DNA from 3 places in the Paenibacillus segetis genome. Region 2 is predicted to be linked to each of the others. Evidence: riboswitches for the same ligand, from Rfam matches in the RefSeq annotation. Region 2 holds a riboswitch; each other region holds the start of a gene.
The links. Region 2 has a riboswitch for cyclic di-GMP ahead of IEW05_RS17070 (NPCBM/NEW2 domain-containing protein). Riboswitches for the same ligand answer to the same signal wherever they lie in the genome.
Positions count from the first base shown of each region.

Region 1: another riboswitch for cyclic di-GMP. It lies ahead of IEW05_RS24445 (non-ribosomal peptide synthetase family protein); the one in region 2 lies ahead of IEW05_RS17070 (NPCBM/NEW2 domain-containing protein).
Region 3: another riboswitch for cyclic di-GMP. It lies ahead of IEW05_RS18205 (glycosyl hydrolase family 28-related protein); the one in region 2 lies ahead of IEW05_RS17070 (NPCBM/NEW2 domain-containing protein).

Region 1 is NZ_BMFT01000007.1:19,049-30,310, forward strand. It holds gene tilS (tRNA lysidine(34) synthetase TilS) at 17-1,468, opposite strand; gene IEW05_RS24435 (serine/threonine protein kinase) at 1,514-2,458, opposite strand; gene IEW05_RS24440 (VWA domain-containing protein) at 2,442-3,191, opposite strand; gene IEW05_RS24445 (non-ribosomal peptide synthetase family protein) at 3,349-7,071, opposite strand; cyclic di-GMP riboswitch class I at 7,216-7,307, opposite strand; gene spoIIE (stage II sporulation protein E) at 7,441-9,945, opposite strand; gene IEW05_RS24455 (hypothetical protein) at 10,005-10,154, shown strand; gene IEW05_RS24460 (S1 domain-containing RNA-binding protein) at 10,356-10,853, opposite strand; gene IEW05_RS24465 (FtsB family cell division protein) at 10,968-11,262, opposite strand, start outside.
Region 2 is NZ_BMFT01000002.1:179,145-190,406, forward strand. It holds gene IEW05_RS17035 (HAAS signaling domain-containing protein) at 56-1,066, opposite strand; gene IEW05_RS17040 (PadR family transcriptional regulator) at 1,053-1,406, opposite strand; gene IEW05_RS17045 (amidohydrolase family protein) at 1,616-2,710, opposite strand; gene IEW05_RS17050 (endonuclease/exonuclease/phosphatase family protein) at 2,840-3,901, opposite strand; gene IEW05_RS17055 (hypothetical protein) at 4,161-4,703, shown strand; gene IEW05_RS17060 (MalY/PatB family protein) at 4,791-5,972, opposite strand; gene IEW05_RS17065 (LysE/ArgO family amino acid transporter) at 6,095-6,709, opposite strand; cyclic di-GMP riboswitch class I at 6,922-7,015, shown strand; gene IEW05_RS17070 (NPCBM/NEW2 domain-containing protein) at 7,171-11,262, shown strand, end outside.
Region 3 is NZ_BMFT01000002.1:442,217-453,478, reverse strand. It holds gene IEW05_RS18220 (nucleotide sugar dehydrogenase) at 1-1,258, opposite strand, end outside; gene IEW05_RS18215 (Gfo/Idh/MocA family protein) at 1,277-2,287, opposite strand; gene IEW05_RS18210 (YveK family protein) at 2,336-2,863, opposite strand; gene IEW05_RS18205 (glycosyl hydrolase family 28-related protein) at 3,244-4,632, opposite strand; cyclic di-GMP riboswitch class I at 4,714-4,798, opposite strand; cyclic di-GMP riboswitch class I at 4,911-4,995, opposite strand; gene wecB (non-hydrolyzing UDP-N-acetylglucosamine 2-epimerase) at 5,103-6,176, opposite strand; gene IEW05_RS18195 (glycosyltransferase family 4 protein) at 6,173-7,345, opposite strand; gene IEW05_RS18190 (NAD-dependent epimerase/dehydratase family protein) at 7,653-9,023, shown strand; gene IEW05_RS18185 (GNAT family N-acetyltransferase) at 9,086-10,009, shown strand; gene IEW05_RS18180 (hypothetical protein) at 10,062-10,595, opposite strand; gene IEW05_RS18175 (SDR family NAD(P)-dependent oxidoreductase) at 10,843-11,262, shown strand, end outside.

The DNA.
Region 1 (11,262 bases), on a different contig from region 2:
CATAACCAAGGTACTGCTACTCGTTATCCCTATCTAGGGCTATCCGCATAATGGAAGTTGTATGCTGGGTCACCATAGCTACCGAGGACCTACGAATACCAGGGATCCACAGAATACAACCTCCGGCATCAGTCACAATGGGAATCTGAGATCGAAGAGATGGGGGAATTTTCTCATCAATGAAAATATCCTTCACCTTTTTGCTTCCATCTAGACCCAGAACTCTCATGATGTCTCCCGGCAACCGGGAACGCACAGTAAGCGGAAAGGCCAGCTCATCCGCATCAAATACCGCCTCGTCTTTGCCCACCCTATAGGACTGATCGATGGTGTGATCGGGTTCTGACTGCATAAATCGTAGTCTTCGTCCCGCCCAGGGGATGGACACCTCAGATGGAAATTGATCTACAGCATAATTATACCCAGAAAGATCACTTTCCGCCGCATTTGGGATAAACCGGATGATATCGTATTCCCGCAAACAACAAAGTCCGCCACCAAGATCAAGGCTCCATGTGGTAGGTCGGTTCTGAACCGCCCCTTTTCGGATCGCTTCAATCTTGACAAAATCGCTTTCTTCCGTGTTAAAAGGCAGATAATCTAATATTAGTTTAATCAACCTCCGTTGTAAAGCGGCATGTAAGGGTATAAATTGCTGAATATTAAAGGTGAGACCTCCACCAAGTGGAGATACTAACTTCGCGTAGGCTTCAGCCACCTCGCGCTGCATGTAGTCGTCTTCATCCCCCATAATCTCAGCTAGACGATTCAACGATGCTACCAACTGTCCATTATATTGCCCCAAAAAAGGCAGGACATCCAACCTCACAGCATTTCGATCATATTTGTTCATTAAATTACTGCTGTCGATTACATATGGAATGTTAGCCGTCTGACACGCCCGGACCAGTTCCGTCTTGTATATACGAAGTAAGGGACGAATAAGTTCCACATTTTTTTCACGTCTCATCATCTTCATTCCAGCTAATCCCGTAGGACCACTCCCGCGTAGCAGACGCATGATGACCGTCTCCGCTTGATCATCCGCATGATGGGCTAGAGCAATCGACCTCGCTCCGTATTTCTCGGCTACATGATGCAGAAATTCATATCTTTTCTCCCGGGACGCAAGCTCTGTGCCTTTGCCTTTTCCCTTCTCCTTCATATAAGTAGGGATATCTAAATTGCCAAGTTCAAATGGGATGGCTAGTTTAGAGGATAAATCTGATACGAACTTCGCTTCCTCATCTGATTCAGAGCCCCGTAGTCCGTGATTAACATGGGCACATACGAGTTTCAAATCCATAGCTTTCTCTTGAGCAAGCTCGTTTAGAATATGCAATAAAGCCACAGAATCCGGCCCTCCAGATACTGCGACTATGATGCAATCTCCAGGAGACCATAAGTGACATTCCCGCCCAATATGGCGAACTTGTTCTACCAAACGGTTCATGCTTGGATCATTCATATGTCTTCCTCTTTTCCCTTTGTTGCTTATGTATGCTCCAGATGATCAGAATCGAAACGTTAGATATATCGCACAGATGAGCAGACCAAGTGATACGACAAAAGCACCCATCATCCATTGCGGTGTCGAACGTTGACTCTTCTTCCGCTTAAGTGTTCTGCCTAGAGTAAGCTCCTTCCACACCAAACAGGCCTCTCTCGTATTGCGAAAATCTCCAGTAATCGCCCGTCTTAGCCATTCCCGGTATGGAGCAAGCGATACTTCGCTTCCCACAACCTCCAGCAAATCATTACGACTTCGAGTCTGAGGGAGCTGATTCGCAGCCTTCTTAAGCGAGTCCTCAGCTAACAGATGGATACATACGACGGCAAATGAAAACCAATCATACGACGGCTCTGCCGTTCGTCCACCCGCATTCCAGAACCCACGGTCATACCATTCTGTAAATTGCTTTACACTCCGTCCCATCCCACTAACGCCACCGAAATCAATCAATTCAACCTCACCGTAAGGAGAAACTAGTACATTCTCTGGTTTCAGATCACCAAATACCCACCCAGACTCATGTAACCCTCGCAATTGCCGCAGCAAATGAAGTCCAACAACTTGCATCCAGTTCCCTCCTTGCGCGGTAAGAAACGTCCGCAAGGGTTGTCCTTTCACATATCGCATGACATAGAACGGAATCTCCTGTCCCTGAAGTGAATAATCATCCACCTCCACTAGAAAAGAAGAATCCCGCTCCGCTGCTCTACCTCGCCGATTATCCTGTTGTTGAAGAGCCTTCAGCACGTTGATCTCCGATTGTAAATCAATCGTATCAAAACCCATCTTGAGTGCATATAGTCTGGCGCTCTCCACCTGTTTCACTAAATATACAATTCCATTAGCTCCCTGCCCTAGCAACCGCTGAATCAAGTACCGACCGCCATTGAAGCGGCCCGTCACCATCGTTCCTGGGGGCAAATTTAAATTAAACGACGTAATCACCGAGCACTCCTTCTCTTTCATGGGACTCCTCCGGCCAAACCTCGTGTCCATTTCTATTAAGTGTACCATAACGGAAGAATTCCATCACCTTCAGGATCGCAGGCCCAGTTGGAGTAGCTCCCCTCATGACAAGGCGTTGAAAGATCGATCTTGCCGTGCCAAGGTCGCCTGTCCAATCCACATCTAACACAGCATCTTCGCCACTGCGATGGCCTGGAAAGTGGAATACAGCTAACTTACTGTCACCTTTACGTGCACCAAGACTTAACATCATATCGCGTACCGCGTCTTCCACCGCTGCTAGTTTCGGTTTCATACTAGCGCTAACATCAATCAGTAGAGCGACCTGTAGCGGACTGGTTTCACTCATTTCATCAATAACTTCTACGACTTGAGATCGTTTGTCAGGGGGTAAATCCTCTATCGATTGTTGATCCCCCAAAATCTGTCTTAGCTCCCTATTAACCGCTTGATGTACAGTCTGAACCACTGTTTTTCGAGTCAACATCTGCATGGTCTGCGCCAGCTTTTCTGTACCTGATAACTGGCTCATTCCGCCACCAGCCTTAGCGATTTCTCCGATTTCGATGCTCCCTAGCTCACCAAGCGTACCGTAATCGACAATCCCAACCACGTTGACCGTTATCCCATCTTCCCTAGCTAATGCAGCTGCGATAACTGGACTCTCGCCTACATTTGAACATCCGTCAGTAATTAACATAATTTGCTTCATTAATATTCCCACCTTCCATTGGTTTATCCGTAACTCTCTCTTCTCTATCATTTCCATGGATAGCTGATTTCAAACCAAAGAGAGTATAAACAAATGGCAGGGAATACAATTTATTTGTAAAGCTAAAAAACCGAGTCTTTGAAGACTCGGTTGCGATTTATGGCTGATCGAAATAGCCTATGGACATAGCGTAATCGATCAAACGTTTGAAGAACTCATGGTTCATTTCCTGACAGGTCACATGAGATCCACCCAAATACTCCATCGTTTGTGGGCAAGTATACCTATACGGACTATTATTAGCTCCGTCACCCTCAAGCTGGGCCATAGCCAGCTCCAATCCGCGAGCATCCTTAGGTCGACTGCGATCTAGCAGCCATGATTCATACTCTCTTAACTCTACAAGTTCAATGTCATAACCATAAGCTCGGAAGCTTTCTACTAAATCTACATACGAAATTTGTACAGGGTTGCATATATGAAACATTTTACCAACCGTGGCTTGATGAAGTACCAACGAGGTAATCGATTCGCCCGCATAATCTATCGGAGTAATATCTACCTGCCAGTTAACTCGTGGCGCCTTCTTTAATAGAATCATGGCTTTCAGCATTCTATAAAAAGCATTGTTGTCTATATTCCGTTGAAATACACCACTTTGTGAATGGCAAGACAAGTTACCTACGCGATATACGGTTGTCGGAACGCCCCCAACCTCACAGGTATGAACTACCAGCTTCTCTGCTTCCAGCTTGCTGTTCGTACAGACATTATCAAGAGTTACTGAATAATCATACAAATCCCTATCAGTAAATTGATTCCATTGACCACTCAGCGCTAACTCCTCAGGAATCCTCAGTGTCGAGACAAAGTGAAAACGAGCATCCTGCTTGTCTCGGATTAATTCCAGTAATGAATTCGTACTCTCAACATTCACCCGAGTGAAATACTCCGAATCACCAAAACGCCTCACATCGCCACCGCAATGAATGATCGAATCGACTTTTTGCCGTAGAAATTCATTATTAGCTGCAGTCAGTCCCAGACCATACTTCTCCAAATCACCGTGAATCACGATGACCTGATTGTCCAGCTTCTCTAATATATCTTGTCCAAAATAGTTGCTCATCACATCAGACAACCGCCTACGTGGATCTTCTCCCAGAGGCGAGCGAATCAGACAATAAACTATGGTATCGTCACTACGATTTAGCAACTCATAGAGTAACCTTGAGCCTAAATAACCCGTAGCACCGGTCAGCAGAATATGCTTCTGACGGTACACCTTACTAGGAATCAATAGATCTGAATTATAAAAGGAACGGGGGAATTCGGCTAAATCTTTTATTTCACCGTTATCCTTGTCTAACGCTTCATTAGGATCTGTTTGGGCCAAAACAGTCACTCTTTCAGCCAATTTCTCAATGGTTGGATATTGGAAGAAATCATTCATTTTCAGCCTTGGAAACTGAGGCTTCAGCATAACAAGTATCTCGCATATCTTTAGAGAGTGCCCCCCAATCTCGAAGAAATCATCCTGAATGCCGATATCTGTACGATGAAAGGCACTCTCCCAAGCGGCTGCAATCTTCCGTTGTAGATCGTCCTTAGGGGCGATATAATTTGAGTTTTGCTCATCATCGTAAGCCACATCAATTAACGCTAGCTGCTTACGATCTATTTTACCGGTAGGTGATACAGGCAATGACTCCACAACATTAAAATAATTAGGAACCATATATGCGGGCACCTTGATCTTCAGAAACTGCACTAATTCACTCTTAGTTAGAACCTGGCCTGTCTTGGAAGTATAGAAAGCAACCAACATTGTATTGCCGTCCTCATCTTCCTTAGGAATGACAACCGCATCCTTGATTTGTTCATGCTTCTCTAGATTGTCTTCAATTTCACCAATCTCAATTCGATATCCCCCGATCTTCACTTGCAGATCCTTGCGACCCATATACTGAATACCATGATCCTGCAATTGCACCAAATCACCGGAACGATAATATATCCTGCCAGATTGCGGATGAACTGGATCTATAACAAAACCTTTCTCGGTCAGCCCCGGTTCGTTAAGATACCCCTTAGCTAATCCAACTGAATGGATCAATAGCTCACCCATAACGTTCTTCGGACAAGGCTGGTTATGTTCGTTCACAATGAGTACCTCGTAGTTTGTAATCGGCTCACCGATACAAATGCTCGAGGTGTATTCAGGTACAATATAATCAATAGTATGCGTCGTCGTCACAACGGAGGCCTCTGTCGACCCATAAGCATTTACAATAATCGGACTGTGATGAAGTTTCTGTTGGAATGCCCGCACAACCTCTCCAGTTAATACCTCACCGCCAATAACAAAGCTCTTGACTCTGACGTACTTCCGCGCATCTTCATCACTTAGATAAGTGGACAATTGATTAAAAAACACCGTTGGCAAAATACCAATCCGCGTTGCCCTCGTGTACTGAACCGCCAAGGTGAACATTTCCACCGAATAACGCTCTTTACTCGTCAATAAATGTAATCTTGAACCGCTACAAAGAGAACTGAATATGTCGTATACCGAAGCGCCAAAGCTGAAGGTAGAATACTGCAAAATGACATCCTGCTCATTCAACTGCAAATGATTCATCGTATCAGCGGCAAGATTAATAACACCAACGTGGGGAATTAAGACGCCCTTCGGTTTACCCGTAGTACCAGAGGTGTAGAGAACGTATGCTACGTCATCACCTGTAAGAGAAACGCTACAAGGATCCTCTGGATATAGATCAAGTCCCCCTGTATCCAAGCAAAAAACAACATCGTCTAAGTCTCTTCCATCCAACAGCGTCACTAACCTCGGAGTATAGCATTCCTTTGTAATTACAATATAACTGTCTGTATCGGAAATAATATAAGCATTTCGAGCATCAGGGTGCTCGGGATCAAGCGGGATATAAGCCCCCCCGGCTTTTAGAACTCCGAGTATCGCAATCACTGCCTCGATACTCCGTTCCATGAAGATAGTGACAAATCCACCTTTAGATAAACCACGCTGTCTTAACATCTGTGCCACTTGATTAGATAAAGCGTCCAGCCTGCCATACGTGAGCTTTTGCTGACCGGACGATAGAGCAATGCGATCATGAAAACGACGGACCGTATCCCTTAGCATAGCAGGAATGTCCAAGTTTACAGGCAGCGCTTTAGCTGTATCATTAAGCGCATCATAAGCATCCTCATCTTCTTCGGTCAGAATCGGAATACTTGCTACCGCAATATCGTCATCCACTAATGAGGCTTGAACAATACTTTGGTAATGGGTTGCAAACTTGCGGATCGTGCTCTCTTTGAACAAGTACTTATGATACGAAATATCTAAAGTCCATTGTTCATCAGCTTTGTTCACATGCCAGTTCAAGCAACTGTGCGCATAAGTATTGTCTACTCCATATATGGTTTCTAGGATGGGCGAATACTGGGTTATGTACTCAATTTCATTGAGGGGGAGACGGGAATTCCGGTTCATTTTAAGTTTGACTGATACCTGCCTATACATCTTGCGGAAGGAGGTATTTCCATCCATGATCATCCGCAGCGGTATCACTTCTCCATCATTTCCGCTTACTCCAACAATCTGATCTCCTTCTCCACTCATTCTAAAAAGGAAAACAAAATAACAGGTCAGCATCCATATGTGCAGATCGAAATGTCTTTGAATATCGTTCATTTGCTCTCTGCTTACGTCCAATACATAAGTGGAACGCTGTATCTCTCTAACCGAGAGATGTTTGGGATAATCAGTGAACAGACTCCATCCGGATAAAGGGGGTTTAAACTCATTGAGCCAATAATCTTTCGTCTTCTCTGATAACAGTAGGGTATTCATAGGCATTTGCTCCTTAGCTCTCTCTGCTGATCTATATTTTAATCCAGCGCCCGAAGCTTAATCTCTTCAAACACGATGACGTTTCTCTCTCCAAGGCATAAAAAAAGATGATCCATAGTAAGCAACACCATAGATCACCAATTTTTTGGCAACTGGCTGACATCTTCTACATGAGTAGGTAGGAAGTCCCTATAGCTTTGCGTCACTACTTTTCAGTAGTTTTGCCGTAATAGTTATTCATTTGAGAATAAATAGAAATAATTACCCAGAAAAAGAAACATAGTGCTATATTACTACAATGTTCCAAACTATTCCATATTTAATATTATCTGAACTACTTATGTTAAATTTCTAACACGAGTTGGTACGCTAACTTACGGTACGAGGCCGCTCCAGCGTGCTAATCCCTGGAATGTTCAGCGTTGCCCATTGCGGTCTTAAGTGATCCACTTTGACCACAACAACAGTCATATCATCTAAGATAACATTTTGCTGGTACCGAATCACAGAATCTAGCAGACGGTCTGCCATCTCCTGCGGATTCTCTTCATGAATTTCTTGGATCAATCGTTTGATCCACAGTTCTTTATTTACCGCATGACCTGGAGCATCATAAATCCCATCGGTCATCATGATCAGCGTGTCTCCAGGGTATAATTGCAAGGTTACCAAATCAATTTCGATATCCTGAATGATTCCGATAGGTAAGTTGCTAGCCGATACAGGGATAACCTCTTGCCCCCGTTTGATGAAGCTTGGAGACGAACCAATCTTCATAAACGTCGTTCGAGCAGAATATTCATCAATTAGCGCCAGGTCAACGGTAGCATAAATTTCGTCCGGCGAACGCAACATTAAAATAGAGTTAACCGACTTGATGGCAAGTGTCTCATCCATCCCCGACTGCAGCAATTGTTCAAGAATGTTCAGTGCCGTGCTACTCTCAATTCTTGCTCGCTCCCCATTACCCATGCCATCACTGATGGCTACCGCATAAGTACCATTTCCAAGTTCCATTGCACTAAAGCTATCACCGGACAATAAATCCCCACCTTTAGCTGTACCCGCTACTCCTGTCGTAATCTCATACGTCTTGGCCGAGCCAAACGTCACACAAGCAAGTCCCTCCCTTCCGCCCAAAGAAGACTCACTTATGACGGCAATATGTTCAACAAGAATATCCGATAGTAGTGGAGCAATAATCTTCCGGCACTCGTCGAACCCACGAGTATAAGCGTGGACAATTTCAATCTCCACATTCCCATGATCTAGATTTACAATATCGATACTATGGATGGATAATCCCATCTTTTCTAGCGCTTCTCTAATCTGTTCCTCCTGCTTGTACATCGCCTGACCTTCCCGCTTAATCTCTTTGGCCAGATCCTCCATGACCTGAGAGACACCGGACAACTGCTCTGCCACAAGCTGGCGACTATCGTATATTTGCCGCTTCCAATGCATATCATGTTGATAGAGATCGTATTCCCGTTTCATCACTTCAAGTACTTGTTCTGTTTTGGAGCAAATTTTATTCCACTTTGGAGGAATCTGTTCTTTATTTAAACCTGGCTTTTCTTCAACCAACGTCATCATATCGGTCATATATTTATAGGTTTGATAGAACTTACCTTCCCAGCAAGAATTCCGGCGAAAACAGCTCCCACACACACCTTCCGTTACGGAGTTCATGAAATGATCCATGTCTTCATTCCGCTTGGCTAGCTCACCAGAGCTTGCGACCACTCCAAAGCTATGCGATAACTGTTTAAATACATGCGAGAATTTCGTTACCCTCTCAGCAGTAATATCTCGCACCCTTTTCGCATACTCATGTTGAGTATTCATATGATCTTGCGTGCCAGGTACATACTTGGAGATGACGCTTATCATGCTTTTCGGTGTCAAAAGAAACAGCCCAACGGCAACACAACTTTCCCATGTTGAGGACATGACATCGGCTGGACCCGTGAGATAAATGGACAAGATCGAGGAGCCTAGAAGCATTCCGAAGCCCACTGCCCATTTACGTCCCTCACGCAGCATTCCGGCCAACATTCCGGAAAAGGCCAGTAAGCTCATTTGATATAGCGCCGATGTATCAGCCAAACTAAGGATCAATCCTGTTACTACACCAACAGAAGCACCTAGTGGCGCTCCGCCAACTAACGCAAATATAAGAATTAAATATCTCGACATCACATGTTCGATAGATAAATCATTCACCGACCATCCGACTGATCCGGTCATTACAGAAGCAAGTAGAATAACGAGGCAAAGTATTTCTTCATTCCGAAGTTGATAGTTTTTTTTGCGGTAAGTAAGAATAGGCAGCGCCTGAATGAACACGAGCGTAAGCACAAAGCTTAATACAGCATCCATTACGATCATGGTCATGGCATACCAGCTCAAGGAAGGGCCAATAATGGCTCCAACTAATCCTACAAAAAACGTGGAAGTAAACACCATGAGCGGCGCATAAGAAATATCGGCTCGATCGAATGATGCTACTCCTTTATAAATCAAATAGAATATGATGAGTTCTGCGGCAATGACAATGACGTGATGACCAGTTACAGGTGCAAATATAGCTCCGGCGATCATCGAGGCACCGGCCAAGAAGAGAATATCTCGGCGCATAAACACAAGGACAGCGAAGAAAGCCGCAGCAAAAGGAGATAACTCTCCTAGAATCGTTGCTTTACCAAGTAAAAATCCCATGAATAACAATAATCCGTTCCATTTATTTGCCGCAAAGACCAAGCTCCACTTCTTTACGATGGGTATGCTTGTCCATCTAGTCCGCCATGTGATACCGATTGGCTCCTTAGCTTTCTTCATCCCTGGGAATGAGATGACATTCCTCTTCTCCATCGTCTTTCGCACCGCCTTTTCTAATTTTTGTAAGTATGTCCCATTATAGGAGGGCGGCGATGGAAAGTTTGTCAGATGTCGGTACCACTAGTAAAGAAATTTCCGACAAATTGAGAGAGGATTACGAAACGGGGCGAACACAGGCCCACTCTGTACCTGCATCTCATGATACGCTCCTATGTTCGTACAGATTTGTGCCGCTTCGCTAGAGAATCATCAGCGTTTCAACTTGAGATTACTGGAAATGCGTAATAACCTGTCGGCAAAAGAAGGAAGACGACAAAAAAAACATGAGCTCGGCGATACATGTCCAAAGTTTCTCCTAATCTATTTGAAATAAAAGAAAAGCACACAAAAAAACCGTAGGCAATCACGATTGCCTACGGTGGGTTTAATATATGATTGGGGGATTACATTCGTTTGGCTCCGCGACCTCCGCGTTTGCCTTCCGTATTCTTCTTCAGTGAAGAAATGCGTTCTTCGCTATCCTTGAGGAAGCGTGACACTTTATCTTCAAAGGTAGCTTTACCAGCTGGGGGTTTGAATGAACGTCCTCCCCGATCCCGGTTAAATCCTCCACCACCGCCGCCACCACTTGGACGGTCTCCATCTCTTCCGCCTGACGGTCGATCAGGTCTCGGTGCACGAGGCGGTCTAGCAGCCTCTACTGGTTTGTCTACGGTTTGCTTAATGGATAGCCCGATCTTGCCGTCCTTATCGACATTAATTACCTTCACGGTAACCGCGTCGCCTATCTTCAGATGATCGTTGACATCTTTAACATAATTGTCGGCGATTTCCGAGATATGAACGAGACCCGTGACACCTCCTGACAGATCCACAAATGCTCCGAAATGCGTGATGCCTGTCACTTTTCCTTCTAACTTGGTGCCCACTTCTATTGCCATAAAATAAAATGATCCTCCCTTAAAAATATACAGCCAGGTCTCACAGTCTTGACTGCGGTGATTTGATTATACCGAATGACTCAAACAAGGTCAACAGACGTATATCCCCAAGAGTCAATCATTTCCCGTCTCAGACTCTGATACCCGGACTGGAATTTCCCCCGGTTTGTATAGACCGTATTTCTTCATTGCGATTTGCCCAATATATTCAGGATCCTTGAGTCGGTTTAATTCATATTCTAACTGGTCTAAGCTTTGTTTACTTGTGGCCATGGAGGTCTCTCTCTCCGCTAGTTGCTGAGATTTTGCTTCAATTTCCCCAGATTGAGCTATGTAAGTGTATCCCGCCCAACCAAGAAATATGATCATAAATCCCGCCCATAAACGGAGCCTTCTACGTGCCCCGGTA
Region 2 (11,262 bases):
GATCAGCGAGGGTTAACACAATAGGAAAGGCTGCCGATGATCGGCAGCCTTGTTTCTATGTGAGATCTTTAATCTTAAAGTATTTAACAACCGTAGTAATGAGTTGGATGCCTAGAATTATTCCTAGGATAGCAAGTACTCCTTGTGTAGCATTTGGCCAGACGGTTTGGATGAATTGCAATCCATCGCTTTCGTGTTGTATCAGATCAGGCTGTGCTATTTGTTGTAAGAAATGAGGATTCCATATGGATGAATCTGAAAACATAAACACTGCCAATACGAAATGGAGGAGGATTACCACAATATCAAATGCAATGAGCTTGATGGTCCATCTTCCCAGAATGATCTTCATGATATCGCTCAGTATATTTAGGGCGAATACAACCCAAATGAATGGTAGAAAACCACGAAATACCTCTTCATCAAAAATGGGAATAACCGTACGAATACTGGCATCTGGAGAGAACCATACACCGAAAAGATTGATTGAGAAGGTCAACAGCACTAACAAAATAATTGTAAAAGAGATACTTACAATAGGATCGGCCATTTTAATTTTAACCCTATGATCGGGTAGGGGTGGTAAATCGGAAGGTTTCCATGAGTTTTTGTTCAGTTTCTGTTTGTTAAGTCCCTTATAGTCTACTAAGAAAAAGATGATCGTTACCCATGCAAACCCTTGAAAGATACCACTCATGATTGAACTTATATAGCTTGTTAACTGACCTTGTATCTGAGCAGGCTCTAGAACAGTCTCAACCACAAAGGCAACCGTCGTGGCAATGCAGATCGCTGCGATTGCGATCTTGAGAACGAATATATAAGTAGGGAAGAGTTCTGGACTAATCAGATACCTCTTACTTCCTCTATATTTATCTGCCAGTTCGCTAGGGTTTCCAAGTTCAAGAAGTACGGCTTCCACGTCGCTTGCAGTCGGGATTCCACCTTGAGTCCGTTCCTCCAGCATATCCTCAATTAATCCGTGCAGTTCTTTCTCTATGTCTGCTCTTTGTTGTTCAGGTAACTTATTCGTTACGGCATAAATGTACTTTTTAACTAACTCCATCGCCCGTTCCTCCCCGAATTAAGCTTTCAATGCTGACCGTCATCATTTGCCATTCCTGACATAGTTGGCGGTAAACTTCCTTACCAGTAGGACTTAGCAAGTAGTATTTTCGAGGTCTGGTTTCATTGGTATCCCACTTACTTTCAAGTAGTTCTTGTTTCTCCAATCTGCGCAATAGAGGGTACATGGTGCCTGGATCAATGTTAATGCCTTTCTCCTCTAAAATAGAGACGAGAGAATAGCCGTATTGCGGCTCCGATAATTGACTGAGTACGCCGATAATGATCGTCCCCCGTCGCATCTCTTGTGTTAGTCCGTTGATCGTTTCTTTTATATCCATGAAACATCAGCTCCTGCTTTTACTATACTGTATGACACACACTATTGTAAATAATACATTAAAAATAAATTTCAATTATAACATTGTATCTAACTAAAAAAACTGCTCACACTTTAAGCTTCATTCGAAGCAGCGCGAGCAGGTGAGCATGGAACAGGTTTTGCGGTTATGTACACGAAATTTTTGCACAGGCGGTGGAATGGGTAGATTTATTTTTCCAGTTCAAAAATTAATTCATTAGCCATTCGTTTATTCAAATGATAGGTTTTGAACTCTTCTTTTTTTGTTGCGAGTTTCTTAATTTTTGCGATTTGGGTGTCCGTTGGTAGCTGAAGCTCAATCATTCGCTCATAGTTAAGAGAGGCAACTTTGAGCGCAGTTTCGTCAGAGAGAAGATCTATGAGATCATACAAACCGTCCCTAGCCTGGTTAGCTGGTAGGCCAAATCCGGAGTCAGTCGATAACATGAACCGATCTGGATATTGCTCTATTATGGGTACAAAATCTTGAAGTGAATTAGAGCTATCTGGACTATAAGCGGTAAAACCAGCAAAAAAATCGATGTATAAGTTGGAGTGCTTGTCTAATAAGTATTTGATATTATCTGGCGTATTGTACGCATTGGCATGTCCAAAAATAATGCTCGTATCGGGATGTTGATCCAGTGCCTGCTCCAGATAATCTATGGGTGAACCGCTTGGGGGATCGATATGTAGTAGGACAGGGACGCGGTATTTAGCAGCGAGATCATAAATTTGCGGGAGATAACCATCATTAGGATGCTCCGATTTCCACTCCACTTTGGATACAACCGGTGAGTAACTTGATGCAGCCACAACCTCACCGATGTTGAGATATCCTTGCTCCAAGTTGTCTTTTACAATGGTTAAACCTTCTTCTTCATAAATCGGAAATCCCGCGAAGGATGGGTAGACGTGCGATGGGTCATTGCGATAATGCTCCCAGGCGAGTTGATCCGTTCTTTGTGCGCTTGGTTCAGATACATCGCCGAATAATACAACCCGGTCGATCCCATCTTGTGTCCATTCATTCACGGCATTAGGGTTTTCTGCGGCATGGTTGTGAATATCAATAAGGGTAATATCCTGATATAGCTCCGATAATTTTATATTGGAATCTCTAGTCTTTCGAATCTTTTGAATCAATTCTAGCTCCTGCTTCGGCTCATAACTAGTGAGAGAATCAACAACGACTTCACGCTTGGCTCCAAATGTATTACATCCAGTTAACGTAGCAATAACAAGACTTAAAGTGAGGGCTATCAACCATAGTTTCTTCGACAAATTTCTTCCTCCTTGATTCTTGTATCAAATCTTGCAGATGATGAGTCACCATCTTTTTATGGAGAATTTTAATCAAAATCAAATAGATTTTTGTTCCAAAGCCTGCTGTTTCTACAATTTGGTCTATACCTATTTCAACGTAAAGCTCGCAGTTACAGGGTTGTGATCACTATTAGCGAAATTCAGTTGATGTCCAGTAACATTTACGATCTCAACATTTGGCGATACAAGAAACCCATCGATGACAGCGAGGAAATTAACCCCTTGTTGGTATGCCACATCCAGAGTACGGACGGAAGGGGTATTCGGGTCAACGGCCCACTTGAAATCACTTGGTCCAAAGGAGTCGGGGAATGGTTGAAGCCATTCTGGCCATTCCTGTTGCGTGGCGAACTTACTAGGGTCCGTCCCTGGAAGGGCATGGTTCCAATCCCCACCAATAATGAGATAGTTATCTTTCTTCATCTCTTGGTTGATATAGTTCGCTAGGAATTCAAGCTGTTGTTTGCGGATCGTACCGCCCTTGTCGAATGCCGACAAATGTAGGTTGACCAGTACCAACTCCTTACCGTTATCTACTGGGAAGCGACTCTCGATAAAGGCACGATCCAGTTCAAACTGTTGAACAGGCCAACTTTCCTTACCCGGTAGGTCGAAACGAGTTTGCGACGTGCTGTTGAACGTTGATAATGTCAGTAAACCACTTTTCACGCCGCCCATCGGATGAGTTAGCGGAATGGGTACCCAAGGAACCTTATAATTATAAGCAAATGTGTTGCTATATTCCTGCAGGCTGTCACTGATTTTCTTAACTTCGTTAATATGGTTGCTACGTGATGAGTTCTCATCTACTTCCTGTAACATATACAGATTGGAACGGGTTCCACTCAGAAAATCGACGATGGCATTCAGATTAGTCTCGGTTTGTTCTTTACTACGGGACCTCGACATCGTTCCACCATCCATGAAGAAATCTTGTCCTTGGTCGAGTCCGGCATAGCCGATATTAAACGTAGTGATGGTGAACGGTTTACCTTGTTTAAGCGAAAGGCTGCTGTTGTTGCTCGCTTGAAGCTCTACTTGAGCTGGTGGCTTATAATCAGCCACAGTAATATAGATGAGTAAAATGGCAAACACAGCGACTACGGACACCACGATCCAAGCTAGCCATTTGAGCGTTTTTTTGATCATCAGGTTATCGTTACCTCCTAGATTTTATACTTGCCGTGCGATAGTCATTTACGTTACAGAGAACTTACCATAGTTACGAATACAGGGTCTAGTGCTGGCGCAAAAAAAAGAAAGCAGAGCTGGTCCGCTTTCTCTTATGACTAAATGTGTGAATATGAATCTCGGTCCAAGGGCTGAGATGATGTCCGGTTAGAGTCTGATTTCAGATGTTTCGGGAGATAGTACAATGAACACAGATGAATGAGGGGACGGGATGGATATGAGATGGCATCAATATATAACACGCTGGGCAACTTCCAAAGGGTGGGAGGGGCAAGAAATCGATTATCAATGGCCGTCGCCCGCACTTCCAATCGTTTGTATTCGTAGTAATCTAGGGAGATACTCAGATCAAGGGAATAGGATGGGGAGCAGTTCTCGTTGGAAAACAGCGGTGGGTTTGATTGCTATTGGTGATATCGCAATTGGGCTAATTTCTGTCGGTGCTGTTAGCGTAGGACTGTTATCTGTAGGGGCGTTGACACTGGGCTTATGGATGGCCTTGGGCGCTGTGGCTATGAGCTGGCTTGGTTTGTCTGTTGGTGCAGTGGCCATTGCAGGTACAGGTGTAGCAATAGGTGCTGTAGCTATTGCCAACTGGGCTGTTGGTGCTGTTGCTATCGGAAAGATTGCCGCAGGTGCAGTGGCGATTGGAAAATGGGCATATGGCGTAGTGGTTATTGGTGAGCATGGATATGGATTAATCCCGATTACGATGGACGTGTGGAATTGGTTCCGACACTTATTTGGTATGAGGGGCTAACGGGTTGCATCATAATAGCGAATAAATAGTCCAGCCGCAGCACTTTAGGTATGCTCGTCCTAAAGCGCTGCGGCTGTTTTGTTGACCCTATCCTAACAATTTAGCGATCCGTTCTAATGCTTCAGCTAGAATGGATCTTGGACATGCGAAGTTAACCCGCATATGTCCCTTGCCTTCTAAGCCAAACATCGCTCCACTATTCAATAGAACCTTGGCCTCTTGTGATATTTTTGTCTCCAATTCCTCAGCGATAGCGGTGTCTCTGAAATCTAACCAAGCCAGATAGGTACCCTGAGGTTTATTGTATTTTACATTCGGCATGTTCTCCGCTACGAACGTTTGAATGAACTCCGCATTAGAATCCAGATACTCCAATAATTGATTCAGCCAATCCGCGCCTTCTTCCGTATAAGCGGCAGTGGTTGCTACAATGCCAAAGGCATTGGGCTCCATAATGGAGGATTTCTTCAGTTCGGTATCAACTTTCTCTTTGAGACTTTGATTTGGAATGATAATATTTGAAATTTGCAGTCCTGCTAAGTTGAAGGTTTTACTTGGAGCAGTACAGATAATTGAGTTATTGGCGAATTCTTCGCCCAGTAGCGCGTAGGTAACATGACTGTTCCCCGGCAAAATCAAATCGTTATGAATTTCATCGGCGATGACAATCACGTTGTTAGCGTTACAGATTTCTCCTAGCTTCCGAAGTTCCTCGCTACTCCACACAATACCCATGGGGTTATGAGGACTACAGAGGATCAGCATCTTCGTTCTTGGATCTTTAGCTAATTGCTCCAACTGAACATAGTCCATCACATATTTGCCGTCTACAAGCTTCAATGGATTGTTTGCTACGATTCTGTTATTGGTCTCGATGGTGCTTCTGAACGGAGGATATACGGGTGGTTGGATAATGATCCGATCGCCCTCATCGGTTAGAGCCCTGATAAAGAAGTTAAATGCAGGGACGATTCCTGGCATCATCGTAACCCATTCCTTTTTAATATCCCAATCATGTCGTGACTTCTGCCACCAAATCAGTGCATCATAATACTCGTCAAGAGGTGAGCTATATCCGAAGATTCCGTGTTCTACCCTCTTCAACAAAGCATCAATGACAGGCTGAGGAGCGCGAAAATCCATATCTGCAACCCATAAAGGCAATATTCCTTCAGCATCAAATCCCAGTCTATTTGTAAGAACAGTCCGATCCCATTTCAATGAATTTGTATTCTCTCTGGCAACGATCTTGTCAAAATCATATTTCATGGTTAACCCTCCGAGTGAGTAAGTTTATTAAGTCTCAAAATCATACTGTTATTCAGTATAACTTATTATGAACAAACAGAAAAAACTAAGTCGATCCATTTACGGATTCAAGGGGCATTGAATTACATTTGAAAAAGTTTGTAGGCAATATAAGCGGCAACGATCCAAATGATGATCGCGGAAATTTTATTAATGATGAGCATGATTTTTCCGTTGGTATCTATTTGCCCTACGAGCTTGCCTGCAAAGGCAATACTAGAGAACCACAGCCAAGAGACAAGGATTGTCGCACATGCAAATATAACTTTGTCTATTCCGGCATAGTTAAGAGAGCTGGTGCCAATGACTCCAATCGTATCCATTATGGCGTGCGGATTTAATAAAGATACGGACAAGGCAAATAGGATTTGTTTCTTGGAGGATAAAGGGGTAGCATCTTGCTCCAACTTGGATGGCTTACTTCTCCAGATCGACCATCCCATATATAGAAGAAAGAGAAGTCCAATGCTAAATAAAGCGGTTTGTAATGCGGGAATTGCAAATACGATGACAGAGACTCCTAAAATAGCTAATAAAATAAGAAAGGTATCACATAGTGATGCTGTAACAATAACAGGAATGGCTTTCTTAAAATTAGGTTGGGATGCTCCTTGGTTAAATACAAAAACATTTTGTGCTCCAAGAGGAAGAATTAACCCTAGAGCCAATGCTATTCCGTGGAATAGTGCAGTTAACATAGCTTGTGCCTCCGATTTTGGTAATAAGTTCTGATTATAAGGCACGTGCGATTATTTGTGCAATATTAGAATTTTTCTATATCTAAAGTAGCAGTACCTACAGCCAAATGTTTTGAAATTCATGAAAACTAATTTAAATTACCTAGTACGATATCATACCAACTGATCATGCGATGAGATGTATGGTTATGTTACTGTGAGAAATGTACTTAAAATTGAATAGGCAAACCTATGGAAATGTAGGGACGCAAAGCTAAAGGGACTAAGGTTAATTAAACTTCGTAACGATGTCAGCCAGCTGCCAAAGAGTATATTATGCTTTTTGTTATTTGAAGTTTATTAAAAGTGAAGTTTTCATTTTTAATAGACTTTGTGTGCAATCGGGCTACTCTTCAGGGTAGTTTTTTTTGCGCCTGTTTTAGGTTATTCGTCATAACTATCATTCATCAGGAGGAAAAAGTATGAAGAAAATGATTGCAATCGCCACATCGGCAGCGCTACTAGTTAGTTTGTCGAGTGAGGCGGGGTTTGTTGCAGCAAGTGAAATACATAACACAAATGTGACGAAAAGCGTGTTGGAAAGTAGCTTAACTCTAGCCAGCTTGGCAACGGTTAAGCCATTTGATTTGTATGGGAAGGACGTTTTAAGTGCTTATAATGAAGTATTTAAAATGAATAATGTAAATATTAAATCGATCACGAATAATGGTGGTAACTATTCAGGTTCTCCTATAAATAAGGCGATCGATGGCGATATGAATACGCACTGGGAGACAGGTAAACCGAATACTTCAACATTTACGAATGAGGTCGTATTTCTGTTAAATGAATCAACTACATTAAATAGAATCGTATATGCAGCTAGACAATCTAGTGCCAAAGGCAAGGGATTTGCCCAAGAGTTCGAAATTTACAGCTCGATGACGGATGCAGGCGATGATTTCAGTTTAGTATCCACGGGAGAATATACAGGTTCAACAGGCGATATAGTTGAAATTAAATTTGCGCCGGCAACGTTTAAGCGAATCAAATTTGTCTACAAAAAAGCGAATCAGGACTGGGCAAGTGGGGCTGAATTTGCTTTTTATAAAGAAGATGCCGTATCGGACAAATTAAATTACTTATTTACCGATGATACATATAGTCAAGTGAGTGAAGAGTTTAATACAGTAGACAAACTAATAACTTTGGAGAATGAAGTGAAGGCACATCCTCTATACGCTCAATTTACAGCAGAAATAGAGAATGCCAAAATACTTTTAGCAAGCAATCCAATAGCATCAACTACAGCAAAGGTTTCTACCCTTAAAAGTTATGGCACGGAATATGAGGCGGCTTATAGCGAAGCCTATCGTATGCCGAATTCCAATGTATCCAAAGTAACGACAAATGGCGGAAGCTACCCGGGCACGAAACCAGAATACATGCTCGATGATCTGCCAAACACACATTGGGAGACTAATAAAAACAATGATGATACCTTCACGAATGAAGTTGTATTTGAATTAACGAATGCTGAAGTGCTGGACAGAGTAGCCTTTCTAGCTAGAGACAATCGGAAAGGATTCCCGGAGGCGTTCGAGATCTATGCATCAGAGACGAGTAAAGGAGACACATTTAAGCTTGTTTCTAGCGGAACTGCGGTTAGTACAAATGATTTTCTGCAATTCAAGTTCGAACCAACAAAGTTTAAGCGAGTAAAATTTAAGTTCACAAAAGCCAATATTAACAGACCGTTTGTAGCTGAATTTCGGTTTTATAAGCAAGATCAAGTAAGTGATGCGGTCGATGGACTGTTCATCGATGGAACGATGAGTTCAGTAGTTCCCGAATATAATAGTGTGGCCAAAATCAATGAGCTAGAGGAAGCTGCCAAAGCGCATCCATTATATCCTCAGTTCAAGGATCAACTGGATTTGGCGAAGAAGGTAGTAAATGGTGAAGTGCAAACCGAAGGTACGATCATTACGGCTGAACAACATGGCGATATGAAAAAGCATGCGCAGCAAAACTTAAGATTTAACATGGGTACGAATAACCAGCCTACCGGACTTGTGGGCATGCCAGGCGATACGATCAACGTCTATGTGGATGTTGATTCTAACGCTAAAGTACCTTCGTTAATTTTCTCACAACAAGAAGGTTCTTGGAATAGTTGGGCAAGGGGCGTGCAATTACGTCCTGGGAAAAATACAATCGTGGTACCTGAATCCCCTACCAACAATGCTTACGCCCATGATGTAACGAAAGGTGGGCCTATTTATATCGTTAATCCTTATACGCCGGAAGAGCAAGGCAAAGCGCCACGCCTTCGTTTTGAAGGTGTAGAACGATTCCCGATGATGACAAAGGATACCGATCCGGCAGAATTTAAAGCCTTGTTAACTTCGTATAAACAAAAGCTAGACGCAGACAAAGCGGCACATCCGAACGTTAATGACCGTGAAATGATCGATGTTGTCGAAATGGTGAGCGATCGTATTATTTTCACAGGTACAGCTACGGCAGCTTACAATCAGTTTATTACAAATGATCAAAATCCACTCGATACCTTATCGGGTTACGATGTGTGGATCAATAGATTATTTGATTACTTTGGTCTAGATGGCCGCAGTGAGAACCATGATGCCAAGCTTATCCGGGAGAATATTAGATTAATGCAGCCATATGGTGCGATGTACGCAGCAGGTGACCACACCGGGATTCAAGGCGGAACCGTACCCCTGATGCTAGAGGATTTCAGCAAGGTATATCCAGGCTGGGGCTTATCGCACGAGATCGGGCACCGCATGGCTGTGGGTGAACGGGAGTATGGTGAGGTCAGCAATAATATGTTGCCTATGTTGCTGTCTGTAGAGCGTAATTCTATGGATACGCGCATCCCATTTGAATCGGATATTTATAAATATGTTATTGAAGAAAATAAAGTAGCCATGGAACAGCAGGGTCTTTTTGCGAGACTCGGAGCGTTCTGGCAATTAGAATTAGCGCACCCGGGGTATTGGGCGGAGCTAAATAGTCTATATCGAGATCGTAAAGTATCCCTTCCTAATGGTGAGAGCTCGAGACAGCAATATTTAGTAGAATTCTCTTCCGAAGTGTTAGGCCAGGATTTGAGTAGCTTTTTTGCTAGACATGGCTTCGCGGTGGATTCGGAGACAAAAGTCAAGGTAAGTAAATATCCAGCTTCGGGCAAGTTATGGTATCTAAATAATTCGGTTGTCTATTATGAAGGAACAGGAATCGCTAACAAAAATGTTACTATCAACATCAATATTAGCGCAAATGCTGCGGCTAAAACGAATACGTTGAACTTCAATATGGATAAGGCATACAAGGAAGATTTTCTAGGATATGAGATTTACCGAAACAATGTCTTAGTTGGATTTACGGGTACGGATCAATTTGTAGATACCAATGTCGATGGGGCTCAGAACTATACCTATAAGATCATTGGCTATGATAAAAAATTGAATGCCCTAAATCCTGTAGAGGTTAAGGCGTTCAAGCCAGCACTATCGGTTGAAGAGCATGTTACGCTCAAGCTGAACCAAACATTTGATCCAACCAGTTACGTTAAGGCGATGAACTATCAAGGACAGGATATTTCAAGTAATGTCGCTGTAAAATCAAATAACGTGGATATTACGACCAAAGGAAATTATGAAGTTGTCTATGAAATTAAGAGCGAAGGGACAACTGAGACCAAGACGACACATGTAACCGTAACAAGTGATTATGTGTATGCTTCGGATCTGGATGCTACATCGGCTACTGTTGGTTGGAGCACATTGAAGAAAGACAAAGCACCTGCAGGTAGCGCGATCACGTTAGTAAGACAAGGAGTAGCTGCGACGTATGCTAAGGGCTTAGGTGTTCATGCCAACTCTGAGGTTGTGTATAACATTGAGGGTAAGGGTTATGACTTCTTCAAGAGCTATATCGGTATCGATCAAGCGATGAAAAGCAATACGGCTTCTTCTGCAACGTTTGAAATCTATGTCGATGGGGAGCAGAAATTTAGCAGTGATGTATTCCGTTCGAGTACAGAACATGAATTTGTACAGATCCCTGTTACAGGTGCAAGAGAAGTTAAGCTGGTAACAACCGATGCGAATAATAATGGAAATTCGGCGGATCACACCGTATGGGCAGATGCAAAGTTCACGAATAATGCTAGTCTGCCTACATTAACGGTTCCTGAAGACATGGCGCTCTTGAAGTTAAATAGTGAGTTTGATGTGCTGAAAGACGTAGAAGCATTTGACGCTGAAGATGGTAATTTAATTGGACAAGTTGAAGTTAACTTGAATGGTTTCGATTCAGGTAAACCGGGAACTTATCAAGTCGAATTCAAAGTGACGGATAGTGATGGAAATACCGTTACGAAGACTAGGGAAATCGTTGTTTACAGCGCAAGTTCATATCTCAGTGACTTGAACTGGGAATCAGCAAGAACGGATTACAATGTGGTAAGAAAAGATAAAGCGAGTACAAACAATCCAATCAAGTTACTTGTTAATGGTGTAAACCAAGAGTTTGAAAAGGGGATC
Region 3 (11,262 bases), 260 kb from region 2:
CTATCATCTCAAAATCAAATTGAGAATGGTCAGTAGCGATAACCGTTATATCCGCCTCAGCAACTCGTTCTTCTGTCAATTCAATACATTCATAGTTTATTCCGCGGTATTTGAACGTAGGGACATGAGGATCGCTAACCCAAACGATTGCCCCTCGCTCCTGAAGTAATTCAATCATTTTGAGCACAGGAGACTCCCGATAATCATCAATATCCTTTTTGTAGGCGACACCAAGTAAATACACCTTTGACCCTCGAATAGGTTTCCCATCCTCATTCAGGATCTCACCAATCTTCTGAACCACGAATTCTGGCATGGAATTATTGATTTCTCCGGCAAGTTCAATTAAACGGGTATGGTAGTTATATTCTCTCGCTTTCCAAGTTAAGTAGAATGGATCAATAGGTATACAATGCCCACCCAGCCCTGGACCAGGATAAAATGCCATGAAACCATAAGGCTTCGTCTTCGCCGCATCGATCATTTCCCATACGTTTATACCCATACGATTACATAAAACGGCCATTTCATTGGCAAGTGCTATATTAATATGACGAAATGTATTCTCGTAGATCTTCTCCATTTCAGCGACGGCTGGACTGGATACAACGTACACCTCTCCATCTAGAACCTGTTTGTATAGCTCCTCGGCCACTTTCGAACACGCCTTCGTAACACCTCCGACTACTTTAGGTGTATTCTTGGTGTTAAATAACTTATTCCCTGGATCAATGCGTTCCGGAGAATAGGCTAAGAAGAAGTCCTCGCCGCATTTGAGTCCTGTTGATTCCAATATAGGTCTAACTAGCTCTTCTGTCGTTCCTGGATATGTCGTACTCTCCAATACAATCAGCATGCCAGGATGAAGATATTTTGCAATTTCCTGTGTTGATTTCTCTACATAGCTGGTGTCGGGTTGCTGATAAATATCAAGAGGTGTAGGTACACAAATGGCCACCGTATCCACCGTACTTAAAAATGAATAATCTAAAGTAGCCTCTAGAAGTCCACTATCGACCATACCTCTCAAATCCTCATCGATGACATCCCCAATGTAATTGTATCCACTGTTCACCATGTTGACTTTTTGCTCCTGAACATCGAAACCAATGACATGGTAACCTGCTTTCGCTTTTTCAACCGCCAACGGTAATCCGACATAACCAAGACCGATAACCCCAATCACTGCCGCTTTATTATGTAATTTGTTCATTAGTTCTGCGCTAAGATCATGAGTTTTGAACACTTCTCTATTCATGGATATCCCCCGATCTTATTAACAATACAACTCCGCTTTGCCCTTCGAGACGATGTCAACCACCAACTTGACTGCCTCCCGGCCGTCTTCTAACGTAATATCAGGTTCTATACCCTCTTGAATCGCATGGACTAGATTTTCTATAATACGCTGATGGCCTGAAACCCCAAACGGATCTAAATCTACCTCTTGAATTACTCGATTAATTTCCTCTTCCGTTATGGAGGCACTCTTCCATTGTTTGATCCAATTTGCCGTTCTGCCACCAATAACTGCATATCCATTCTCACCAAAAACAGAAATAGTTTCTTCTAAGTTTTGTTCATAAATGGTTGTGGTAGCCTCAACAATACCGAGAATGCCATTACTAAATCTAAGTACGGCAACTGCCGTGTCCTCAGCTTCAATATCACGAATCCGCGTATCTACAAATGACTTGATCTCAGCCACTGGACCAAACAACCAAATTAATAAATCCAAACTATGAATCGCTTGATTCATCAATACTCCGCCATCCATCGCATGCGTTCCTCTCCAGGAGGCTTGATCATAATAAGCCTGACCCCGGTTCCATCGCACAGCCACGTTCACGTGGCTAAGCTTGCCGAACGCATCCCGACTTAATGCATCCTGCAAATATCGAATAGCTGGGCGATACCGATTTGGATGAACAACTGTTGCCTTTACTCCATTTCTTCGCACAGCCTGGGTTATTGCATCGACATCATCCAGAGTTAATGCCATCGGCTTCTCGATCACGAGATGCTTACCTGCATTTGCCGCTTCTACCGCTAGCCCAGTATGTAATCCGCTTGGAGTACAAATACATACGACATCGATTGGAAGTTCTTGCTCCAGCATATCTGTCATGTTAGAGAATACAGGAACATTATTCCTTTCCTTCAGTTCAGAAAGCCTTGCTATATTCGTATCACAAAGTGCAGCCAACTTAGCCCCTTCAGTCATAGCAATGGCCTCAATATGCTTATTTGCAATATGACCGCAGCCCACAATAGCAAAATGAATCATAATCGCCCTCAACCCCATCACAGAATATATGCTTTGTTCGTCAATATATTAACTATAAATGTTGTCCGTTTTATCTTTGCGAGAACTCTTATGTAAGGACCTTCTTTTTTCCAAGAAAAGTGCAACGCTAAGGCCTGCAAAAAGGCCAATAAAGCTTCCTATCGCTAAATTAAATAGTTTCTTGGGACTTACTGGTATGGATGCATCCTCCATGTTGGCATAATCCAACACAATTACATTCGCGCTCTGCACAATTTTCCTTGATTTCTCAATAAACGATTCAGCGAATGCATTGGCAATTGCTACGGCATCCTTAGGATTATCATGAGTAGCAGATAACAAAATGACCAAAGTTCCTGGATCTGTTCTGACCGTAACTCGCTTAAGAAGTTCAAAGACGGTTTCGGAAGTCTCCAACTTCTTCTGTGCTTCGATTGCAATAAAACGACTCTGTATCGCATCTTCATAAGTCTTGGTTAACATTTGGCTTGCCAAAAATTCGTTATACGTCCCTGATTCGTTCGAAGCAATGGTCGCAACAAGACTAGCAGTTGCCAGATATTGCGGTTTAACCATGCTATTAACTAAAAAAACGCCCCCCACACACAATAGAAGCGTAAATCCAAACGCAATAAAATGCCGACCAATTACCCGCACTAGATTAAAGATCTCCAAATGTTTATTCACCTCAAACTAAAGTTACTCCAGTTACCGAACGAATCAATGCATAAAATTTTATGCAAAAAAGCTCCCCACACTTCATTGTCTAGGATAAAAGTCACCTGGAATTCATACTTATATTAACACAAAATAGAATACTTGGAATCCTCTTTTTTCCTTTTTATATTATATTTCTCTAATTATATAAAATAACCAATTTCACTAGAATTATATGACAAAAAAGACCCTTTTTCGATTAATCTCGAAAAAGAGTCTTTACTATAAAACTAGCTAGATTAACTGATCACTTCTACATTGACGTTCGTCTTAGCCAATTGAACGTTAAAGGCTTTGCCCTTAATTGTATTGTTACGAAGAACAATATTCTTTTGAGTACAATTCTCCACATATGTTGTTAAATCGATACCGCCTTGTGTGGCTTGAATCACATTGCCGACGATGGATCCCTTCTCAGCATTTTGCCAGGTCCAAATCCCTTTATCGGCGTTCTCAATTTGATTGTTAACGATACTAAAGTCTTTAGTGTTCCCTAATCGAATAGCCGTAGTTCCAACAGTAGAACTCTTAGCTCCCATTGTAATTTGGTTACCGTCAATCTTTACGTTATTAACCGTTTGCCAGGAACTCACTTCGATTGCAGCATAATAACTTCCTACGCCACCAATCGTATTATTCTTGATTGTATTGTTAGATCCATATACGCTTATACCCGCATACATATCAGGAGCCTGCTTGCCTTTATCATTTCCAGCATAATAATAGTTGTTCTTCAGATATGAATTAACGATACGATTATCTCTAACCGTAATACCTTGTGCATAAAGCTTAATAGCACGTTTCGCATTGTTATCAAATACGTTGTTAGCAATTAGACTATTTGTGTCTTGAGCCTTATCATTCTCAAGATTTCTATCTTCATAATAAATTCCATCACCATCATCAGCAGGACCAATATGATGGATATGAGAATTCGTAATAGATACGTTAGTCCCTACTTTTTCGTTCGATCCCCATGATGTCGTTACGTATATTCCCCTTGCAATAAGACTATCCGCTGTTAAGTTCACCGCCGAGATATGACTCACTTCCGTATTGTCTATCGTAATACGATCCGTGTTGCCGTATATCATAACCCCCGTCACAATTCCCGTATAATATTCACTCTGCGAATCTTTGCTATGAGTTGCATTTGAAAGGATACTATTACTCACTTTGATTGCTGAGCTGCCCGGGTCAATAACCAATATACGATTCACAGCCATATTACCATCCAGAACGATACCTTCGATTTCAATATCATGTCCATGTAGCCGCATCAGTTCCCAGCCAAAGTTATTATCGTTGGCTTTGATGATCGAGCTTGTACCATCGCCAAGTATCTTCGTTAAACTATTAACTAGTAAAGTCTTTGAAGGATTAATCATATAAGTTCCTTTTGGAAAATATACCGTCGCCCCGTTGCCATCTACAGAATCTAGTATTTGTTGAATGGCCGCCGTATCATCACTACGTCCATCTCCCTTAGCACCGTGGTCCTTCACATTGATTATATTCTGATTCGAGCCCGCTGAGGCTTGAACTGTATAACCAGGAGTACTATAAAATATGCTGATCATTATGGTAATTGCTATTACAGCTATTCTCTTAAAATAACGATTCATCATATCAATCACTCCAAATTCAATATGGATAAAAAAATAAGAAGATCCCTGTTCCAGGATCTTCTCAGTTTCATCCTGAAAACTTTCGGGAACTGGCTGGCATGTGATCTCTCACGAAGCCCCTTTAGTTTTGCGTCCCACACTTTCATGCGGTTTGCCATTTCGTAGCTTTCATATTCAATTTGAAATTACTAGCTTCAAAAATTATTTCGTAGAAAGAAAAAAAGAACCTCATTAACATTTGTCATGTCAAAGGTTCCTCAAAAACAGAACCTGAGCGTTTTGGAAACTGGCTAGCATGTGATTTCTCACGAAGCCCCTCTAGTTTTGCGTCCTATGCTTTCACATAGTTTGCCATTTCGACATATCAGGTGTAATAAAATTAGTAATCTATGGATAAATAGTAGCATGTAATCTATGAATCTGCAAACCTATTTTTTAAAATTTCTATATATAAACCCTAAAATATACAATTACCCTAAATAATCATAGATTTGTTTCACGATACTAACAGAAGCTTTTCCATCACCGTATAAATTGTCGATATAGGGTCCGCATTGATGGGCAGAAATGATGGCATTCAAGTCCATTGTTAATGGATCAACTAATGTGTTCCACCCACTCTCAACAGTCTCAACCCACTCCGTCTCATTACGCAATGTAAAACAAGGAACTTTAGCGAAGTACGCTTCCTTTTGAACGCCTCCAGAGTCCGTGATAATGGCTTTAGCATGGCGCTCCAACAGCAACATTTCCAAATATGAAACGGGAGGTATAAATCGAATATTACCCGAGGTTGCATCCTTTTCTATCAATTTCAAATCTCTCAACATTTTCTCAGTCCGTGGGTGAATCGGAAATAATACTGTCTCATTAAGAGCCAAGAGCGAATGAATAATGGCTTGCAATCGCGCAGGGTCATCCGTGTTACCAGCTCGATGTATCGTGCTAAGATAGTAGTTCCCTTGATGTACCCCAAATGTATCTAGCTTGTACTTTTCTTCTGTAAGATTATAGTTATGTAGTACAGCATCGTACATGACATCACCTACCAAATGCACACCCTTCGTGATATTTTCAGCCTGTAAATTTCTTACAGCCGATTCCGTAGGGGCAAACAACAAAGTAGACACATGATCAGTTAGGATTCTATTAATCTCCTCAGGCATCTCTTTATCATAGCTTCGCAACCCCGCCTCAATATGAAACAGTGGAATATGAAGCTTACTCGCCGCTAGAGATCCAGCCAAAGTAGAGTTGGTATCCCCATATACTAGAACAGCAGAAGGTTTCGTTTCCTCAATCAATCGCTCTATTTTGATCAATATATCGCCCGTTTGCTTACCGTGAGACGCAGAACCGACACCTAAATCGTAATCGGGACGTGGGATATGAAGCTCCTCAAAAAAGATTCCCGCCATATTATGATCATAGTGCTGACCTGTATTCACCAAGACTTCCTTATATCGTTTCCTTAATTCTCTGGATACCGGAGCAGCCTTTACAAACTGGGGGCGTGCACCAACAATCGTCATAATCGTCTTCATAGCCCTAACCCACCTCGCTCATTAATTGTTATGGAGCTGTCTTGTGATTTGAAAACAGCCTCCATATATATAGGAGTAACTTCATTTAACACTTTCAATACGGAATATTTCTCCGTTAACAGATCCCGTCGCTTACCGATTTCTTCACGCAGCAAGGGACTAGCGTAAAGCTCCAGAACCCGTTTAACGAATGCATTCTGGTCGTTCAATCCAATTAAGAATCCATGAACTCCCTCTTCTACTAGATCACGATTACCTCTTACGTTCGTAGCTACTACTGGAAGACCTGAAGCGATAGCTTCCATAATATTAACTGGTAATCCTTCTTGCGTACTGGATGAGACGGCAATATCGGCTAAAGAATAAATCTTGTCCATGTCCTTCCGATGGCCCAAAAATGTGACGGTATCCGTCAGATCCATTTCATGTGTCATTTTCTTGTAGTACTCCTCCAAATCGCCTTGCCCAGCAAGCAATAATTGTAGATTTGGAATGTGTTGCTTCAGTTGTCGTACCACCTCGAACAGCAGACTCTGATTCTTACGCTTACTTAGCTCAGCAGCATAAATCAGTACAAATTTATCCTGACCAATCTGATATGCCGACCGTAACTGCCGTTTTTCTTCAGCGGATACCGGTCTAAATTTGTCGAAATCGATTCCGACACCATGTACGAAGGTGATATTCTTAGCCTTGAAATGCCGACGTAAGACCCGAGTGTAATCCTCTTCATTCATTGTAATCAGGTAATCTGTGTATCGAGAAAGCATCTTCTCCACTGGATAATAGACTAACCAGTTAATTGACGAAGCTCCCGTAAAAAAATGAAACCCATGTGCCGTATAAATGACTTTTGTCCCACGTCGACGGGCTTTCCGAGCAGCAAGGCGTGTTAAAACTCCACCCATCGGTGTATGGCAATGAATAATGTCGTATTCATTCTTGTCTATAATTTTTTTCAATTCTATGTATGCTCTAAGGTTGTCCAACTTAAAAGGAGATCGCTGAATCGAAATGTTAAATTGTTTCTCTACGTATGGAACCGATGATTCCCCATGGGTCGCAGCATGAACTTCCCACCCCTGTTCTTTGAACCACCGCAAGTAAGGTTGGTGAAATGCAGTCAAATGGGATACCACTGTAGCACAGAATAAAACTTTCTTGGACACTCTGATCCTCCACCAATCAATTTAATCAACTCAGATCCACCCAAAATAACTAACGATGACGGATCGCCAATCCCGCTAGATCTCGGTATGACAATCGGTCACAACTAAATATATCAGCGGCAATTCAATATTACAATACTGACCATTTATAGTTAAATTTGAATGCCTGATAGATTACCATTTTGATAATTACCCTATTATATGAGATTTCTTCTTTAATTTCCTTGAATTGGTTTACAATATTTGCCTTACCATATATGATGAATCTAATAGACATTAACTCAACTTATTCGTTAGAGGTGACATTGTGAAAGTTTTAATAACCGGTGGCTATGGTTTTATCGGTTCATTTGTTGCGGAAAAGTTCTATCAAGAGGGTCATGATGTGATCCTTATCGATAACATGTCATCCGGAAATCTCAAAAACATTCAATATCAACATACATCCTATATTATTGATGTTGAGAGCCCCGCTTGCGAGTCCATATTCGAACAACATAAAATCGACGCTGTTATCCATCTTGCTGCGCAGATCAATATCGTTACTTCCATGGAAAACCCCTATGCCGATACCAAATCCAACATTCTTGGATTAACGAATATACTCCAACTATCCGCAAAATACCAAGTCAAAAAATTTATCTTTGCCTCTTCAGCTGCTGTATATGGGATGACTGATGAAGTCCCTTTGTCTGAGACCTTACACTGTCGTCCTGTGTCACCATATGGCATTAACAAACTGCTCGGTGAATATTATTGCGATAAGTGGAGCGAGCTTTACAACCTAGATACCCTATGCTTTCGATTCGCCAATGTGTATGGCCCACGCCAAGGCTCAGTCGGCGAAGGCGGCGTTGTCTCTATCTTCATGGAACGACTCCGTAACGGACAGGAACTACAGGTTTATGGTAGCGGGGATCAAACCAGAGACTTCATCTATGTAGAAGATATTGCCGACGCTATTTATACCGCCACCTTAGATCATTCTTTACAATCAGGAATCATGAACCTTTCTACGAATACGGAAAGTTCCGTGAACGACTTGATTGAAATTTTATCCAAGCTTCAACCACTCCCTGGGGTAGTTAATATGAGTCCTCGGCCTGGCGATATATTCCGCTCGACTTTGGATAATAGCAAACTACGCAGTGCCATGAATTGGGAACCTAAATTCAGTCTTGAGCTTGGACTCCGTAAAACTTACGAGTGGCTTATGCAATCAGATAATGTAACTCCACGTTCAGCAGATCCAGTAACCAGAAATGATTCATCTTTAAATGAAGCACATATTCAGAATGAACTCATCACCTCTTCCTTATCTCGCCATATTCGTAGCCTATATCTCAGTCAAAGCGAGCATTATTTAGAGGGAACTCCCGTACTCAAAACAGACATCTTCGATGCTGTTATTCGTTCTAGGGAACAGGCTAAGAAAAAATTTAATACGGACTATACCCTACTATCTTTGTTAAATTATGTTCCTTATGACGATAAATTACTGTACAATATAGAGAGCTATTTGCGCGAGACCGACTATATCGGTTTAACTCAGGATGGCGAACTACGCATTTTGTTATCCAATGCGCCCTTCAAAGAAGCATCAGTCGTAGTAGAACGTTTGAAGCAACAATCTATTGAAGCTATCATCCATCTAAGCTCAGACATACAATATAGTTAATTGCGATAGTGCAAGATTAAGGCAGAGAATTATTTTTACGAAAGGAGATCTCCATTCAGATAATGATTGAGCAAACACCTCTAGCTAGATGGGCAGAATTCAATCGTCAGAAATGGCAGTGCACCGTCATGAACACCCAGTTTCAGACCCCTCAGTCTGAGGCTTATGGTGAGTGTTTATTTTTTTTGAATAAACGTAACAACTTCTTCCTTCCACCTCAGAATCCTTATCATCCGATCATGTTCCACACCTCTTCAACCACTAAGCCCTACCGTATAAATAAGCAATGGCATATTGTTGCGAATCAGATGATTGATAAATTGCTTAAAGTACGCGGGTCTGTGATCCTTAACTTACCTCCAGACATTTCCGACATTCGTCCTTTTACATGGCGGGGATTTAGAGCGGACGTTAAATATACATACTGTGTTGATCTTCCGTATTCACTGGAACAGGCAAGTAAAGCCATACGTAACAAAATCAGAAAGGCGGAAGCAGCGGGTTATCGATCTATTAGGTCTGATAATATGGAGCACGTATATCAGTGCTTGATTGAAACCGAGAAAAGACAAGGGTTCAGTCACCAATTGTCCGTTCAAGACCTGATACTTGCAAGAGATTTAATGGGCGAAGACGCCTTCCGTTGCTACATTTGTTATTCAAAAGATAATGAGCCCGTCAGCGCAAATATCTCTTTAATCCTAAATCAATCCCAGGCGATCGGCTGGATTGCAGGATCCAAGAGTGCACATCTCTCTGGTGGCGTTGTACAACATTTGCAAGCCTATGAATTCAAAGATCTGGAGTCGATTGGAATTACTAGATTCGACTTCACTGGAGCAAATATTGCCTCCATTTCTGAATCCAAGTCAGATTGGGGCGGAACTCTGGTTCCCTATTACGTAATTAAGAAACCTGGCTTAAAGGAAGTATTACGCGCTGGACGATATTGGTATTACTTCATAAAAAGGCTATCCCAGAAGTAGATTCATTCTACTAACGGGATAGCCTTTCTTTGTAAAATAAATTTTTAGTATTTTAAGGGATGAATTGCTGTACGATACGAACCACTTGCCCATCCTTGATGGTTATATGATAAGGAAATTGACTTAGATCAATCAGTTCATTATGCGAGAAGATTTCTCCGAATTTCTCCAGACTAATGAGTTCATTCCATTGGATATCCATATCTTCCAAATTTCCAGTACGATCATATATCTGCATGAGTACTTCAGCATCTTTAGCCACAGGATAACGAGTCAGTTGCTCATCGTCGTTCACAATATAATATCCATCGGGAGGGCCATCGATTCCCGCATCAGGCTCATTCGCTTGAAAAGCCACTTCTGCTGCTTCACCTTCATACCATTGGATAGGGTCCACAGTTACCGTTCCGCCATCCTTATTTATATTTAATTGATCAATATACACAGTCAACGTGCTAGTACTAGCTCCCTGCGAAACAGCGATATCATCTGGCTGTGCCGCTCGCAAACCCGGTGTAAGAAACGAAGACATAGCAACAATCAGGACTAATGGCATCAATACTTTAATCAGTTTCTTCATCATCATGTTCCGCCTTTCTGGTGTTCGGTCTCTTCATATTTCTATTATATGATTTGGGCTCAGAAAAAGGGTCACAACAAAGTTAAAACGGATTACAAAATCTTTTTAAATTTGAACAAGAATACCCTAGATCCATCCACCAGTACGCTGATTTGTTAAATAATTTGTAGAATTTTGTCGGTAACATTTGGTACAGTGGACTTATACTACTCATAATATCCCGCTATATTTAAAATCGGAGGAGAAAAACAATATGATCAGCAACAATGCACAAAGTAAGACCGCCTTAATTACAGGTGCCAGTCGAGGGATCGGAAAGGCAATCGCCTTAGAATTTGCCAAGGCAGGTATGAACGTGATCATCAACTACTATGGGGATGAAAAAGAGGCAGCGGATGTGAAGCGTCAGGTGGAATCCCATGGAGTCCGAGCAGAGGTTCTCCCCGCAGACGTTAGTGATTCTTCCCAAGTGCGAGACATGTTCGTCATGGTAGATGAATTATTTGGCAAGCTGGACATTCTCGTAAACAACGCCGGGATCGCACAAACCGCTAAAGTTACGGAAATGACCGATGAACAATGGGATCGCATGATTAAGATCAATCTATACGGAACATTCAACACTTCACGCGAGGCTGCACGCCGAATGGTGGCACAAAGGTCTGGTAAAATC